2 regions of the Alkalihalobacterium sp. APHAB7 genome follow, and region 2 is predicted to be linked to the other one. Evidence: predicted binding sites of a transcription regulator. Region 2 holds the regulator's gene; the other holds the start of a gene.
What was found. Region 2 encodes NrdR, which represses ribonucleotide reductase genes. Its sites were predicted from a motif close to AACACNATATATNGTGTT; they were not measured.
Positions count from the first base shown of each region.

Region 1: ACNSTQ_RS09050 (vitamin B12-dependent ribonucleotide reductase) is a predicted target of NrdR. The motif match lies at 2,689-2,706, and genes of this name have one in related genera.

Region 1 covers NZ_JBLWFS010000007.1:13,399-21,711, reverse strand. The annotation lists gene ACNSTQ_RS09050 (vitamin B12-dependent ribonucleotide reductase) at 1-2,545, opposite strand, end outside; gene dat (D-amino-acid transaminase) at 2,995-3,837, shown strand; gene ACNSTQ_RS09040 (lipoate--protein ligase family protein) at 3,849-4,685, opposite strand; gene ACNSTQ_RS09035 (rhodanese-like domain-containing protein) at 4,920-5,297, shown strand; gene gcvPB (aminomethyl-transferring glycine dehydrogenase subunit GcvPB) at 5,508-6,968, opposite strand; gene gcvPA (aminomethyl-transferring glycine dehydrogenase subunit GcvPA) at 6,961-8,310, opposite strand.
Region 2 covers NZ_JBLWFS010000045.1:7,167-15,479, forward strand. The annotation lists gene coaE (dephospho-CoA kinase) at 151-750, shown strand; gene ACNSTQ_RS22275 (glyceraldehyde-3-phosphate dehydrogenase) at 1,035-2,063, shown strand; gene speD (adenosylmethionine decarboxylase) at 2,495-2,878, shown strand; gene nrdR (transcriptional regulator NrdR) at 3,323-3,790, shown strand; gene ACNSTQ_RS22290 (replication initiation and membrane attachment family protein) at 4,011-5,471, shown strand; gene dnaI (primosomal protein DnaI) at 5,472-6,407, shown strand; gene mqnC (cyclic dehypoxanthinyl futalosine synthase) at 6,661-7,767, shown strand; gene ACNSTQ_RS22305 (MBL fold metallo-hydrolase) at 7,960-8,313, shown strand, end outside.

The DNA.
Region 1 (8,313 bases), on a different contig from region 2:
TTAATTGAGCACCACAACTTGTGCACGTGTTACAACCGCCCAGGTCTTCAACTGTCCCTTCACGACATACTGGGCAAGTATCTCCAACTTCAGAACCGAATGTGACTTTAGTTGAACGAAGATCTGCAATCGTATCTACTAATACAACAGTTTGCTTTTTGGTGGAACTTTCCGGTGCCTCATTATTAAATGTATTTTCTTCAGCACTTAACGTTAACACTTGAGCATCACGACTTCCATCAACATAAACCGTTCCGCCCTTAGCACCGCCTTTGTAGAGACGTTCGTAAACCTTTTGTACTTGTTCTACTGTGTAGCCTCTAGGAGCATTTACAGTTTTTGATAATGAGCTGTCTACCCAACGTTGGATCACACACTGTACATCTGCATGCGCTTCAGGAGATAACTCCATCGAAGAAACGAACCATTCAGGTAAGTTGTCTTTGTTTACTTCTGGATTAACACTCAAATATTCTTGAACAATTTCCGCATTTACTTCAATAAACTTCCCTAAGCGGCCACTACGGTAGTACGAGAATGAGAAGTATGGTTCCAGACCTGTAGATACGCCAACCATCGTCCCCGTAGATCCAGTAGGAGCTACTGTTAATAGATGAGAGTTACGGATCCCATGTTCAAGAATTCCTTGACGAATATCCTCAGGCATTTTCTTCATGTATCCTGTATTAATAAATGCTTCTCTTAATGCAACCGTGTCTTCGTACGTTTCCCCTACTAAGAAAGGAAAACTTCCTTTTTCTTTCGCAAGGTCAATACTTGTTCGATAAGCTGTAGTGGCAATGGTTTCGAAAATACGATCAACCATTTGGTCTCCTTCTTCAGAACCGTAAACTGTTTCACAATAGATGAGTAAGTCATGTAACCCCATAACTCCTAGACCGACACGACGTTCACCTTTTGCTTGTTTTGTATTTTGTTCTAAGAAGTAAGGAGTAGCATCAATTACATTATCTTGCATACGCACTCCAACTTCAACGGTTTGCTTTAACTTTTCAAAGTCAACAACTTTATTTTCTTTATCTGCCATTTCAGCTAAGTTAATCGCTGCAAGGTTACAAACTGAATATGGCGCAAGTGGTTGTTCTCCACACGGATTCGTTGCAACTACCTTTTGACCGTATGCTTTAGCATTTGTCATGTCGTTTGCATTATCAATAAAGAAAATTCCAGGTTCAGCTGAATACGTCGCGCAAATATTGATTAAGTTCCATAATTCTTTCGCTTTAATCGTACGGTACGTTCTGACTTTAAAACCGCGTTTCTCCCACTCACGTACATCGCCGTAATCATGCCATTCTTTATTATATATTCCCATTTCTTCTTCCGTATAGTTCTCAACATCTGGAAAGCGTAATGGGTATTTTGCGTCTTTTTCAACGGCTTCCATAAATTCTTTCGTTAAACATACTGAGATATTCGCACCTGTTAAGAACTCAGAGTTATTAACCGTATATGTTCCTCCAACCGCTAACTTCTCTTCTGCTTCTTTAATTATTTTATCGTCAAATCCACCTTGACCTTCGACATTTTTAAAGTTAACTATGCCTTGATACATTGCTTGTTCTACGTTTGAAAGTGGATTGAACTTTAATTTATCTTTTACTAGCTTTTTAATTTGATCGTCTTTAGTCGTCTCTAGTAAGAAACGTAAGATCCGAGGGTTTTGCATTTTAGAAATTATGAATTCTAAAATATCCGGATGCCAATCTGATAGCATAATCATTTGAGCACCACGTCTTGAACCGCCTTGCTCAACTAGATGTGTTAACTTTGCAATATCATCTAACCAAGATACTGATCCAGACGATTTACCGTTTACTCCTCTTGCTAGAGTGTTTCGAGGTCGTAATGTTGAACCGTTTGTTCCAACTCCGCCACCTCGACTCATAATCTCCATTACTTGTTTACGGTGTTCTGAAATACCTTCTCTTGAGTCTTTTACATACGGCATCACGTAGCAGTTAAAGTAGGTAACGTCCGTTCCTGCACCTGCACCATATAAAACTCGTCCAGCCGGTATAAAATTCATATGAACTAGTTCATGATAGAAATTTTCAAATGTTTCTTGGCGTTTTTTCTCATCTACTTCAGCAGATGCTAGGCCCGTAGCAACACGCTTAGCTATTTGCTCATAATAAATCTCTAATGGCTTTTCTATTGTATCTAGTGAGCGTTCGACGATGCCTGTTTGCATTTCGTTCGGTTCATCTAAAACACCATGAAATTCTTCATCAACGAGTACTTTCGCTTTATTAGCTTCTCGATTGATTTCAAGAATAAAACCAAAGCCTCTCGCTGGGAACTTAGGGTCATCTTTCACAGTAAGAACGACGAAATCCCCTTCTTCCAGTGTTTTCTTTTCTGTGTCTTTAAATGTGTAACGATCGAGCATTACGAGGCGAGAAACACCTTTTTTTGTAATGTTCATGTCTCCTGTTATTGGATGAACTTGAGGAAACACCTTAATATCATCATTGAGTTTTTCTTTGTTGATCGTCATCACCTTTGACATCATCATCGTCATACAAATAAGCTCCTCTCTTTTGTATCTTATCTATTTTTCTTCTGCTGAACATGTTGTATGTAGCAAAGAGGTTTAATGTTTAAAAGTTACCAACAATTTCTTAATACGGGTAACTTGGACAAGCGTAACATAAAACAATTCCCAAATCAATATATTGTGTATCAAAGAATTAAATATATACTATATGTTGTGAATTTGTCGTCCGCACATCTTATTTGTCAATGTTAAAAGAAATGAAAAAAACAGAGATATTTCGAGAATAGAGTAAATTTACTACTTAAATTCGACGTAATCAAACAATTTTCTTTGTTGCATTTTAGTAATAGTCAAAAAGGTTGATTTGTAGCGTTTCTAACATTTCCTTAACAACTTTTAGGTAATAATACCTAGAGAATCTCTAAAGCGAAAATGATAAATTGAAGTACAAGACATTTAAGGAGGAAAAAATATTGGACTACGTTCTTTACCAAAATCGTATTATACCAAAAAATGAACTACATATAGATATGGATGATAGAGGATATAATTTTGGAGATGGAATATATGAAGTTGTACGTGTTTATAACGGTATTCCATTTGCTATGGAGGAACATTTAGACCGTTTAAAACAAAGTGCAACAGCTCTTGATATGTCTGTTCCTTATACTATGGATACAATAGAGGAACTCATAAATAGCTTAATTGAAAAAAATAAGATTATTAGTGGAATGATATACTTTCAGCTAACAAGGGGTATTCAACCACGTAATCATTTATACTCACGAGATATAGAGCCTGTTCTTAGCGGTTTCTCAAAGCCACTTGAAACTAATGTCGAATGGCAGCAGAACGGCCTTGATACGTGGATGACAAAAGATATCCGTTGGCTTCGCTGTGACATAAAAACCATTAACTTATTAGGAAATATCATGGCGAAAAGAGAAGCAAGTGATAATAATTGTCATGAAGCGCTTCAACATCGTGAAGGGCTGGTAACTGAAGGTTCATCTTCAAATCTTTTTATTGTTAAAGATGATGTTATTTATACACATCCATCTACCAATTTAATTCTTAATGGCATCACGAGAAGAATTACCATCCGTTTAGCTTATCAAATAGAAGCAACAATTAAAGAGGAACCATTTACGTTGGAAGAATTAAAACAAGCTGATGAAGTTTTTATTACGAGTACAACAATGGAAGTTACTCCCGTTCGTTCAATTAAAGGAGATCTAACCGCTTCGTATAGTATTGGACCGTGGACAAGGAAATTACAACATGCTTTTACAGACTACAGAAAGAAGCAGCAGTAGACACTGCTGCTTCATTTTTTATAATTCCAACTATCATTTGCATATCTTTCATTCGCAATATTTTGAACTATTTCTTTTTCTTCTTCCGTTAGTGTGTAAGGTTCTAATTTAATATCAAGCCCACGTTCAAATCCTAGCTTAAATGCTTCCTTCGCCTCTTCATAACTAACAGGTCGCTCTCTTAATTCATTAATTGCAACAGCCTTATTTTTAAAATTCTTTTGCAGTCTCTCACGCACCCGATCACTCGGATATTTAAATAGATCAAATAATTGGTCCTCGTCTAGATCTAAAATGATAGACCCATGTTGCAAAATAACCCCTTTTTGCCTTGTTTGTGCACTTCCCGCAACTTTTCTACCTTCAACGACTAATTCATACCAAGAAGGGGCATCGAAACAAACAGCTGATCGTGGATTTTTTAAAGCATCTTTTTCTTGCTGCGATTTGGGGATAGCAAAATATGTGTCTAGTCCTAGTTCTTTAAATCCTTCTAGCAGCCCCTGTGAAATAACGCGATACGCCTCAGTAACTGTTTTAGGCATTTCCGGATGCGCTTCAGAAACTATCACGCTATATGTTAATTCTTTATCGTGAAGGACCCCTCTACCTCCTGTCGGCCTGCGAACAAAACCTAAGCCATACTTTTTCACGGCATCCATATTTATTTCTTTTTCTACTTTTTGAAAATAACCAATGGATAATGTAGGGGGATTCCAGCCATAAAAACGGATCGTCGGTGGAATAACACCCTCACTGTGCCAATTTAATAAAGCTTCGTCTAACGCCATATTATAAGCTGGTGAACTGAAGCCAGAATCAATAAACCGCCATGTCTCTTTCATCATACATTTCCTCTTTTCTACTACTAAAATACAAACCTAAGTGTATCAAAAGTCGAATTAAAACAAAAGAAACAAACTTTTGTTTATACATTCTCAATAAACTCCTTAAATAAGCAATTACTTAGTAGACAAACCATAAACTACTACCAACAATTACTTTGCGAAAAATGCCTTCCATGTTTATAATAAATGAGGGAACTATTGATTGTTGTAAATAAAGGAGTGTTTTTGTCAAAAATGGAATGGATTTTATGGGGTTTACTTTTTGGATTATTAGTATTTTTTATTGTGAAACGTTTTATTAAGCCTAAATATTTAACAGAGTTAACGCAAGATGATTTCATTAAGGGCTACCGAAAAGCTCAACTCATTGACGTCAGAGAACCGAAAGAATTTAACGGCGGCCATATTCTAGGAGCGCGTAACATTCCAATGTCTCAATTAAGACAACGAATGAACGAAGTTCGTCCTGACCAAGCAGTTTATTTATACTGTCAGTCAGGTGCAAGAAGTCGTCAAGCTGCTGAAATCTTAAAGAAAAAACGCGGCTGTGAAGACCTTAATCACCTTAAAGGTGGATTTAAAAAGTGGACAGGAAAAATTAAAAAGAAATAAATGTAGTTGAGGATGTTTTCTCATACGAATTTTAAGCAAATAAATCGAAAGAAGAGGACTAGATATTTTTCTAGTCTTTTTCTTATGGATTTTGATGTGCTATTTTTTATTAACTGAGTTGCTTTACCTAGTTAGCTTCAATATATTCTTATAAGCCGTATTTCTATAAAAAAACTAGACAGCAATTAACTGTCTAGTTCTTTACCATGTTTACATTTCTTTTTCGTAACGTAGTACTGGCTTTCTTGCAGCTGTCGTTTCATCTAGGCGGCCAATAACCGTATGATGCGGAGCTTCTTGAACGATTTCTGGATTGTCATCTACTTCTTTTGCAATTTGGATCATTACATCGATAAACTCATCAAGCGTTTCTTTTGACTCCGTTTCAGTAGGTTCAATCATCATACACTCTTCAACGTTTAACGGGAAGTAAATCGTTGGTGGATGATAACCAAAATCAAGAAGACGTTTAGCCATATCCAACGTACGAACCCCTAATTTTTTTTGACGCTTACCAGAAATAACAAATTCATGTTTACAATGCTGTTGATATGGTAAATCAAAGTAAGGCTCTAAACGTCTCATCATATAGTTAGCATTTAACACTGCATACTCAGACACTAGGCGTAATCCAACAGGTCCCATTGTTCGGATATACGTGTAAGCACGAACATTAATACCAAAGTTGCCATAGTAAGGTTTAACACGGCCAATCGACTCAGGTCGATTATAATCAAGACGATAGGTCTCTCCATCTTTTACGATTAATGGTTTCGGTAAATAAGGAATTAAGTCTTTTTTAACCCCAACTGGGCCAGAACCTGGGCCACCACCGCCATGCGGACCAGTAAATGTTTTGTGTAAGTTCAGATGCACTACATCAAATCCCATGTCTCCAGGTCTAGCAATTCCAAGAATAGCATTTGAATTGGCTCCGTCATAGTAAAGCTTACCGCCAGCATTATGAATAATCGTTGCCATTTCAACAATATGCTCTTCAAATAATCCTAAAGTATTTGGATTCGTTAACATCAGGGCAGCTGTATCTTCTCCAACTACCTCTTTAAGATGCTCTAGGTCAACTAAACCATTATCATCTGTACGAACCGTGATCGAATCAAAACCTGCTACTGTCGCCGATGCTGGATTTGTTCCATGTGCAGAGTCAGGAACGATAACCTTTGTACGCTTTGTATCTCCATTTGCTTCATGATAAGCACGGATCAACATTAACCCCGTCCACTCACCGTGCGCCCCTGCAGCGGGTTGAAGAGTTACTTCGTCCATTCCTGTGATTTCAGCTAATGACTCTTGTAACTCAAATAATAATTCTAATGCCCCTTGAACTTGCTCTTCTTCTTGATACGGATGAATATGAGCAAACCCTTCATAACGAGCTACATTCTCATTAATTTTTGGGTTGTACTTCATCGTACATGATCCCAGTGGATAAAAACCTGAGTCAACACCATGATTACGTTTAGATAGAGCCGTGTAATGACGCATTAACTGAAGTTCTGATACTTCTGGAAGCTCAGGCTCGTTCGTACGAACAAATTCTTCAGGAAGTAATTCAGCAAGATCTACTTCTGGTACATCACATTCAGGAAGGCTATGACTAATACGTCCTGGCTTACTCATTTCAAAAATTAGTGGTTGATTTTTACTCATTGATAGCCGCCCCCAATACACCAGCAAACTGGTCAATTTCTGTCTTTGTCCGAATTTCTGTAATCGTTACTAACATATGTCCTTCTAGTTCTGGGTACGTTTTACCCAAATCATATCCGCCGATAATGCCTTGAGCAAACAACGCTTGATTTACTTCTTTGACAGGTTTGTTTAATTTAATGACAAATTCATTGAATGTTGGATGAGAAGAAACAACCTCTACACCTGCTTCTTGCAGTTTCTTTTTGCCATATGCTGCTTTTTGAACGTTCTGGATCGCCATTTCCTTTACTCCAGACTTTCCAATTGCCGACATAGCCACTGATGCAGCTAAAGCGTTCAATGCTTGGTTCGAACAAATATTAGAAGTCGCTTTTTCACGACGAATATGCTGTTCACGTGCTTGTAACGTTAGAACGAAACCACGTTGACCTTGATCATCTGTTGTCTGCCCTACTAGACGGCCTGGAATTTTACGCATCAGCTTTTTCGTTGTTGCAAAATAACCGCAGTGTGGACCGCCATATTGTGTTGGAATACCAAATGGTTGCGCATCTCCAATAACAATATCTGCACCAAACTCCCCAGGTGGCTTTAGTGCTCCTAATGCAAGTGGGTTACTTGATACAACAAACATCCCTTTTTCAGAATGCGTAACTTCCTCAATCGCAGATAAGTTTTCAATTGCACCAAAGAAGTTAGGGTATTGCACAATTACACACGCAGTTTCACTATCGTACTTCGCTTTTAAATCATCTATATCCGTAACACCATCACGAATGTCAATCTCCACCACTGTTAAGTTTTGACCTTTTGCATTCGTTTTTAAGACGTCACGTGCTTCTGGATGAACAGCTTTAGAAACAAGGATTTGCTTTTTCTTTGTTTGTCCTGCACTCATCATCGCAGCTTCTGCAAGCGCTGTTGGTCCATCATACATAGAAGAGTTCGCAATATCCATACCTGTTAATTCACAAATCATCGTTTGGTATTCAAAGATGGCTTGAAGCTCACCCTGAGAGATTTCAGGTTGGTAAGGTGTATACGCTGTATAAAACTCAGATCGGGAAATCACATGATCCACAACTGATGGAATATAATGCTCATATACGCCTGCCCCTAAAAATGACGGCATTTGTTTAATATTTGTATTCTTTTTTGCAAGACCTTGAAGGTATTTTACTAGATCTGGTTCTGTTAATGCTTCTTTAATATTTAAGTTCCCTTTAAAGCGAATGTCCTCTGGAATATCATTAAAAAGATCTTCTATTGACTGTACACCAACAGTCTCAAGCATCTCTTGCTTATCAGACTCGGTCATCGGTAAGTATCGAAAACTCATCGT
Region 2 (8,313 bases):
TGCTTCTGCGTTGCTCGTGTATTAAAAGCATACACTGTGCTACTCGAAGCGGCGCCGCCTTGATCTTCTCGGCTCTTTTTGTCCTCCTTTTTGAAGCAGGATAGGAAAGGTAGTTCAAAAAGTCCGGGAATAAATAAAGGAGTAAAGAGGATGATAATTGGTTTAACAGGTGGAATTTCTAGTGGTAAAAGTACGGTTTCTCATTTCATTTCGAAATTAGGAATACCCATTATTGATGCAGATGTAATAGCAAGGGAAGTTGTCGAACCTGGAGAAGAGGCTTTTAACCAAATTGTTTCTCATTTTGGCACTCAGGTGCTTAATGAGGAAGGTACAATTGCTCGAAAACGACTGGGTGAGATCATTTTTAATGATGAAAAAGAACGAAAGAAATTAAATTCCATCGTTCACCCTGCCATTCGAAAGAGAATGATTGAAACGAAAGATCGATTATTTGGAGAAGGTCATTCTGTCGTCGTATATGACTTACCCTTACTATTTGAAAGTGATTTACGGCATATGGTCGATAAAGTATTGTTAGTATACGTGGAAGAACAAATTCAATTAGAGAGATTAATGGCGCGGGATCAGTCTTCTAAAGAGGAAGCATTAAGTCGTATCCAATCACAAATGCCGTTAAAGGATAAAACCAAGTTAGCTGATGAAGTCATTAATAATAATGGATCCATCGAAGGTACAGAAGAGCAATTAAGACAAATATTAGTGAAGTGGCAAATTATAAACAATTAAGTTATACTTATTAATCGTTTATGTCGTTCTATAAAAAGTGAGCGAATAGGAAAAACACTAAGATATCTAAAATATCCTAGTGTTTTTTCATTTGGTTCTTCACGCTACGCTCTAACAAGTATTAGTTAAGAGCCGAAAACCTTTAAATTAATTGAATTGCCTAATTATTTTTATTTATTATCTTTTTATAAAATTATTAGTTCGTAATGCATATTATATGTTATACTATTTCATATCAGAGGACATTTAGTATAGCATATATAAATGGGGAGGATCTAATTATGATGAAGGTCAAAGTGGCGATTAATGGATTTGGAAGAATTGGGAGAATGGTGTTCCGAAAAGCAATCCTTGACGATAAATTAGATGTTGTAGCGGTAAATGCAAGCTACCCAGCGGAAACATTAGCTCATTTAATAAAATATGATAGCATCCATGGACCATTCCAAGCGGACGTAGAAGCGGGGGATAACGAATTAATCGTAAACGGAAAAGTCGTTAAGCTTTTACAATCACGTGATCCAAAACAATTACCATGGAAAGAAATGAATGTAGATATCGTTGTTGAAGCAACGGGTAAATTCAAATCAAAAGAGACGGCTGGTTACCACATTGAAGCTGGAGCAAAGAAAGTAGTAATTACTGCACCAGGTAAAGATGAGGATGTTACAGTAGTTGTTGGTGTAAATGATGCCGATTACATTCATGAAAAGCACGATGTGATTTCAAATGCATCTTGTACAACAAACTGTCTTGCACCAGTTGCTAAAGTTATAGATGAAGCATTTGGAATTGAAACAGGAATGATGACAACTGTTCATTCTTATACAAACGACCAAAAGAATATTGACAATCCACACAAAGATTTACGAAGAGCTCGTGCATGCGCTCAATCGATTATTCCAACGTCTACTGGAGCAGCTAAAGCAATTGCGAAAGTTTTACCAAACCTGAACGGAAAATTAAACGGTATGGCATTACGAGTACCAACACCTAACGTTTCTTTAGTTGACTTTGTTGTTCAAGTTAAGAAAGATGTAACGGTAGAAGAAGTAAATGAAGTATTAAGAAATGCTGCAAACAATGAACTAGAAGGAATTTTAGGTTACACTGATGAGCCGCTAGTTTCGATTGACTTTAATGGTAACGAAAATTCTTCAATCATTGATGGCTTATCGACAATGGTATTAGGAGACCGCCAGTTAAAAGTTTTAGCTTGGTATGATAATGAGTGGGGTTACTCTTGTCGTGTTGTAGACCTTGTTAACCTTGTTGCAGAAAAGATTGTAAACGATGCAAAACTTCACGTGTAATACCAACTAATTAGTATGGAATAAATGATGGCTGACCTGCGATTGACCGGGTCAGCTTTGTTATGTTTCCTTCAAAAAGGGTATATACAAATGAAAGTGGGTTAACAATAAAGTGATACTTCGCTTACCACCAGGCGAGTATTAATGTATCCATTTTTTGTTTCAATTGGCGTATAGGATAACATGCTTAAGGTACCAAAATCTAAAGCGGTTCAATCATAGGGGATCAGAAAAACACTTGTTAATTTATTATTGCAAATAAAAATTAAAACAAGTATACTAATTCACGTGAACTTCAAATAAGCAAATCAGGAATAGTTAGCTACTCAAAGGGTTAGGACCTCTCTGGACTAACTTTCCCCCGTGGTACCTTAACATTCCTACATGCTTGAGAAGGCATGACATTTTTTTTACAAAGGGGGATTCAACTTATGGATACTATGGGTCGTCACGTAATCGCTGAATTATGGGGATGTAACGTAGAGAAGTTGAATGATATGAATTTTATTGAGAGAGTATTCGTTGACGCAGCATTGGAGTCGGGAGCGGAAGTACGTGAAGTTGCATTTCACAAATTTGCCCCACACGGTGTTAGTGGAGTTGTAATTATTTCAGAATCACATTTAACGATTCACAGCTTTCCTGAACATGGGTACGCTAGTATCGATGTTTACACTTGTGGAGATCGAATCGACCCGAATGTAGCTTCAAATTTTATATCTAAAGCACTACAGGCGACAACAAGTGAAATTATTGAAGTGCCAAGAGGAATGGGTCCTATCAAGGTTGAAAAATCGAAAGTTCAAGCATTGTAATGCGTAAAAAAGAGGTGGTGGAAACCATCTCTTTTTGATTCGACGGATAAGGATCTACATTGTCTATAGTTTTACAAGGCTCTTTTTACAAAGATTGTTGCTCCGTGCTTTTGGACCGTAAGCCAAGCGAATGCTTGGCTCTTCACGCTATGCGTGAAGCTTTTGAAAATAAAATAGCCGTTCAGACAAATGAATTTGTCTTGATAAGGCTATTTTATTTTCGAAAACGGTCCAAAAGCAACAAAGTTTACGAAAACAGCCTTTTACAAAAAAGGTATTGTTATCTGTTTTTGTTAACAGTAATTTACGTTATTCCCTTAAAATCAGCGTTTTTCTAATCAATCTGTGAACGATTTCTTGTCATTTTTCGAGTTTTTATTTATTATTAAAGTAGTATATTTTGTTCGCCAAGCCAAATGCAAGACAAAGTGGAGTTGATACTGAATGCGTTGTCCAGCATGTGAATATAATGGAACTAAAGTTCTTGACTCGAGACCTAGCCATGAAGGGAAATCGATTCGTAGAAGAAGAGAATGTGAATCTTGCAATTATCGTTTTACAACGTTTGAGACTGTTGAAGAACATCCAATCATTATTGTAAAAAAAGATGGTACGCGACAAGAGTTTAGCCGTGAAAAGATATTAAGAGGGCTTATTCGCGCTTGTGAAAAACGACCAGTTTCCTTAGAGCAGCTCAATGAAATTGTGACGAAGGTTGAACGTGAGCTTCGAAGCAAAGGGTTGAATGAAGTGGAGAGCCGAGTTGTCGGTGAATTGGTTATGGAAATATTAGCCGGTGTGGATGATGTTGCTTATGTCCGGTTTGCATCAGTCTACCGTCAATTTAAGGATATTAATGTTTTTATCGATGAACTTAAAGATCTAATTGATCGAAATACGACTAAGAAATAAATGAGCTTTAAGCTGTCTGCTGAGAGCTCTTTTTCACTTTTATCCCGTTTAACTGGCGCTAAGACGCCCACTTCAAGCCTTTGAGGAAGCGAAAAAGGCTAAGTGGGAGACAAGCGCCAGTAACAACCCGATTGGTTCAACTAATTTTCAGTGGAGAATGAAGAAACACTGAAAAAGTTTCACTTTATAGATTAGATTGAAGTAAGGATAGGTGGTATGAATGGAATGGCATTGGAAAGAGCTTTTGCCAGTTGACCGTTTGATGATTCGAGCGAAAGACCAATTAACGGTTCAAGATCAGAGAGTACTTATATTGTTATACCAACCCTTAATTGGTGCGGTAGCTTATAGCTTGTATATGACCTTGTGGAGTGAGTTAGAAGATGATATTTACTGGAGTGAAGAGACTACACATCGACAGTTAATGATTAGTATGGATCTACCATTACCACAACTTTTTCAAGAACGAAAAAAGTTAGAAGCAATTGGATTATTAAAAACGTACAAGAAAAAACAGGATGATTACTCCACTTATCTATATGAGCTTCAGCCCCCGATGTCACCACAGGCATTTTTTACAAATGACGTTTTAAGTGTTTATCTATATAATCGATTAGGGAAGACGAAATATCGACAAATTAGAGAGCGGTTTTTAATCGACAAATTAGATGAAGCAGGGTATGAAGAAGTAACGTATGCGTTTGACGAAGTATTCACTTCTTTATCGCATTCCGAAATCGCTACTCATCACCAATCAGAGTTAATTGAAGCATTAGAAATTGACCCTAATAAAGAAGTCGTACAAAGAGGGCAAGAACAAGACCTGTTGTTTGCGGATCACTCTTATGACTTTCAATTGTTAGAATCTGATTTAGGAACGTTTAGTAATGCAAAAAAGTTACTGACAGTAGAGATAAAAAAAGTCATTATACGTCTAGCTTTCGTATATCGAATTGAACCTTTAGAAATGAGCCGATTAATCCAACAAGCGCTTCTTCATGATGATGAGTTGAATGTAGAGGAATTAAGAAAACGAGCGCAAGAATGGTATAAAATAGAGTATGGAAATGAGCCCCCTACCCTTGGGTTAAAAACTCATCCGTTAGAACACCGTGAAATGAGCGGGAAAGTTCCACAAACAGAAGAGGAAAAAATGATATCACTGTATGAAACCACATCGCCACTCGATTTACTTGAAAGCCGATCAGATGGTGCCAAAGTTCCTTTAGCTGATGTGAAAATCATTGAAAGTTTACTTCTCGATTATCAGCTAATGCCTGGTGTTGTGAACGTACTGATTGATTCAGTTTTAATTCGCAATGATATGAAGCTAACAAAGGCTTTAATTGATAAAATTGCTGGGCACTGGTCCAGAAAAAATATTAAAACTGTAAAAGAAGCAATGGAATTAGCCAGAATCGAGTATCAAAAAAATACAGCGTACCAACAAAGTAAAAATGACTCTCCAGTTGGTAAAGTGGAAAAAGGGCGACCGAAAAAATCTTCTGTACGTAAAGATAAATTACCGAAATGGCTATTGAAAGAACAAGAAGAAAAGTCTTCAGCGACGCCTTCAGATAATAATAATAACCAAGACCCTAAATTAGCTCAGGAAAAAGAAAAAATCAAGAAAATGATGGAGCAATTAAAGCAAAATAAAGTGCTAAAGGAGGAAGATTAGATGGAATCCATTCAATCCTCCCTTCAAAAAATGATGAGCGGGGAAAAGTTTTTAAAGCAATACGAGAAGATGAAGCATGAGATCTTTACCGATCCTATTATTAATGAATTTATCCAAGCAAACCCTCAAGTCTCCCTTGAAATGCTCGAAAAAAGTTTGCCAAAGTTAGATCAATATCGAAAAGAGCTGAATACGTGTAATAACTGTCCAGGACTTGAAAAATGTTCTAACTTAATGCAAGGGTACAAACCTCGCCTAGCGATAGAAAGAAGTTATGTTGATATTCGCTTTGAGATTTGTGAAACCAAACTTAGAAAAGATCGACAACAGAAACAACAATCACTTATAAAAAGTTTATATATACCTAAAGATATTCTTGAAGCAAGGTTTGAAAATATTGATCAAAAAGAAGAATTGCGCATGGCAGCGACTGCTGCTGCATTAGAATTTGTCATGGAAGCTGATCCAGGCAACCATTCCATGGGTTTATATTTATATGGGAAATTTGGTGTCGGTAAAACGTATATTATGGGTGCTGTGGCAAACGCGTTAGCAGACCGAGGGATTGAAACGATGCTCGTTTATACTCCGGATTTCTTTAGGGAAATGAAGCAATCTATTGGTGACGGGACATTGAATACAAAGCTAGAACGAGTAAAAAATGCCAAAGTGCTTATTTTAGATGATATCGGTGCGGAAAGTTTGTCCAGTTGGATACGCGATGATGTTTTAGGCGTTATCCTCCAATATCGAATGCTAGAAAAGCTCCCAACTTTATTCACATCAAATTTCGATTATGAAGAATTAGAAGAACACTTATCATACTCGGATCGTGGCGGGTTTGAACAGTTAAAAGCGAAACGAATTATGGAGAGAATACGTCATTATACTAGACCGGTTTATGTTGATGGCTCGAATCGAAGAGAGCGGAATTAGTCTTTTTTGAGAGATAAAGTATAAATTCGAAGGTGTCTAGCTCCAGCGCCCAGCGACTAGCGAGACTTCGCTCACCTCCTTGCGATAAGTCAACATCGGCTCACTAACGATCACCGTGTTTCCTTTATCTCATACGGTGTGCTCCAGTCCGTACGTCGCAAAACGGGCGCTTCCGCTTTTCTTTAGAATGGGCAATTTTTTATAATCTATGATAGTATAATACTAGTTGATAAAGTTGGGGGTAATGAATCAGATGAGCATTGACCACATTCTCGAGCGTGCAGTGAACGGGGAACGAATTTCATTAGAAGACTGCATCGAGCTCTATAAAAGTGATGAAGTAGAAAAAATGGGTGAGGCAGCAAATACGATTATGAAAAAATGGCACCCAGAACCAGTGACAACTTTTGTTATCGGTAGGAACGTGAACTATACAAATTTCTGTGATACGTATTGTCGCTTTTGTGCATTTTACAGACCACCAGGGCATGCAGAAGGCTATGTTCTTGAAGATGAAGAAGTATTCAAGAAAATTCAAGAAACTGTTGATGTTGGTGGAACTGAAATCTTAATGCAAGGTGGAACGAATCCAGATCTGCCATTTTCATATTACACAGATTTATTAAAAAAGATAAAAGAGCGCTTTGATATTACGATGCACTCTTTTTCACCTGCTGAAATTTACAAAATGGCTGAAGTCTCCGGCTTGTCTTTAGAAGAAGTTCTAATTCAACTAAAAGAAGCGGGATTAGATTCCGTGCCGGGTGGCGGTGCTGAGATTTTAACTGAAGAGACTCGCAGACGGGTAAGTCGAATAAAAGATACGTGGCAAGAGTGGATCGATTGTATGAAAACCGTTAAGAAAGTGGGCATGCACGGTACAGCCACAATGGTTATTGGTTTAGGTGAAACGATTGAAGAACGTGCACTTCACCTTCAACGAGTCCGTGATGCACAAGATGAAGCAGATTGTTTCCTTGCGTTTATTTCTTGGACATTCCAACCCGATAACACCAACCTAAAAGGTGAAAAAATTTCACCACGAGGGTATTTAAAAAATGTCGCAATCTCTCGTATCTTCTTAGATAATATTGCGAACTTCCAGTCGTCTTGGGTGACGATGGGGCCTGAAGTAGGAAAACAATCGTTATCTTACGGTTGTAACGACTTCGGCAGTACGATGATGGAAGAAAATGTTGTATCTGCTGCGGGGACAACCCATAAAGTAAATACAAATCAGATTTTGCAATTAATACGAGAAGCGGGTAAAATTCCAGCGCAACGTAATACAAAATATAAGACTTTACGCGTATTTGATAACGACGAAAAAACAGCAAAAGATTTTGTTATGCAAAACTAATTGAAATCAATGATCAGAGGAGATGGCCTTAAAAGGTCATCTCCCTTTTTAATAATGAAAACAGATTAGTTAAAAATTTCAAAATAATATGATATAATGAATGAATATTCATTCAAAATGCGAGTGCGACTTTCAAGTAAATGATTGCGTTTTTTTGTAATAGAAATAATAACACTCTAAGAGGTGAAAGAAATGAAGCGTATTGGGCCACTGCTGATCATAGAAGGCCAAAATAACAGTAAAGTACCTTATTCTAGAAATATATTTATTGATTGTCCTGAAAAAGTGTTAATCGATTGTGGAGCAGATCCTAAAACTCTTTTAGAGGTTAATGACCAGTTTGGTATTGAATTAATATTAAATACCCACTATCATCCAGATCATACTCAGTATAATCATCTTTTCCCAAAGGCCGAAAAGTGGATAAATCCACTCGAGTTTGACACAGCAAGATCAATTGAAGGGATTGCAAAAGCTAATGGGATATATGAAGAATGGGGAGAGGCTGGAATTGAGCAGTGGAAAAAACAACTGCCTCAGGAATGG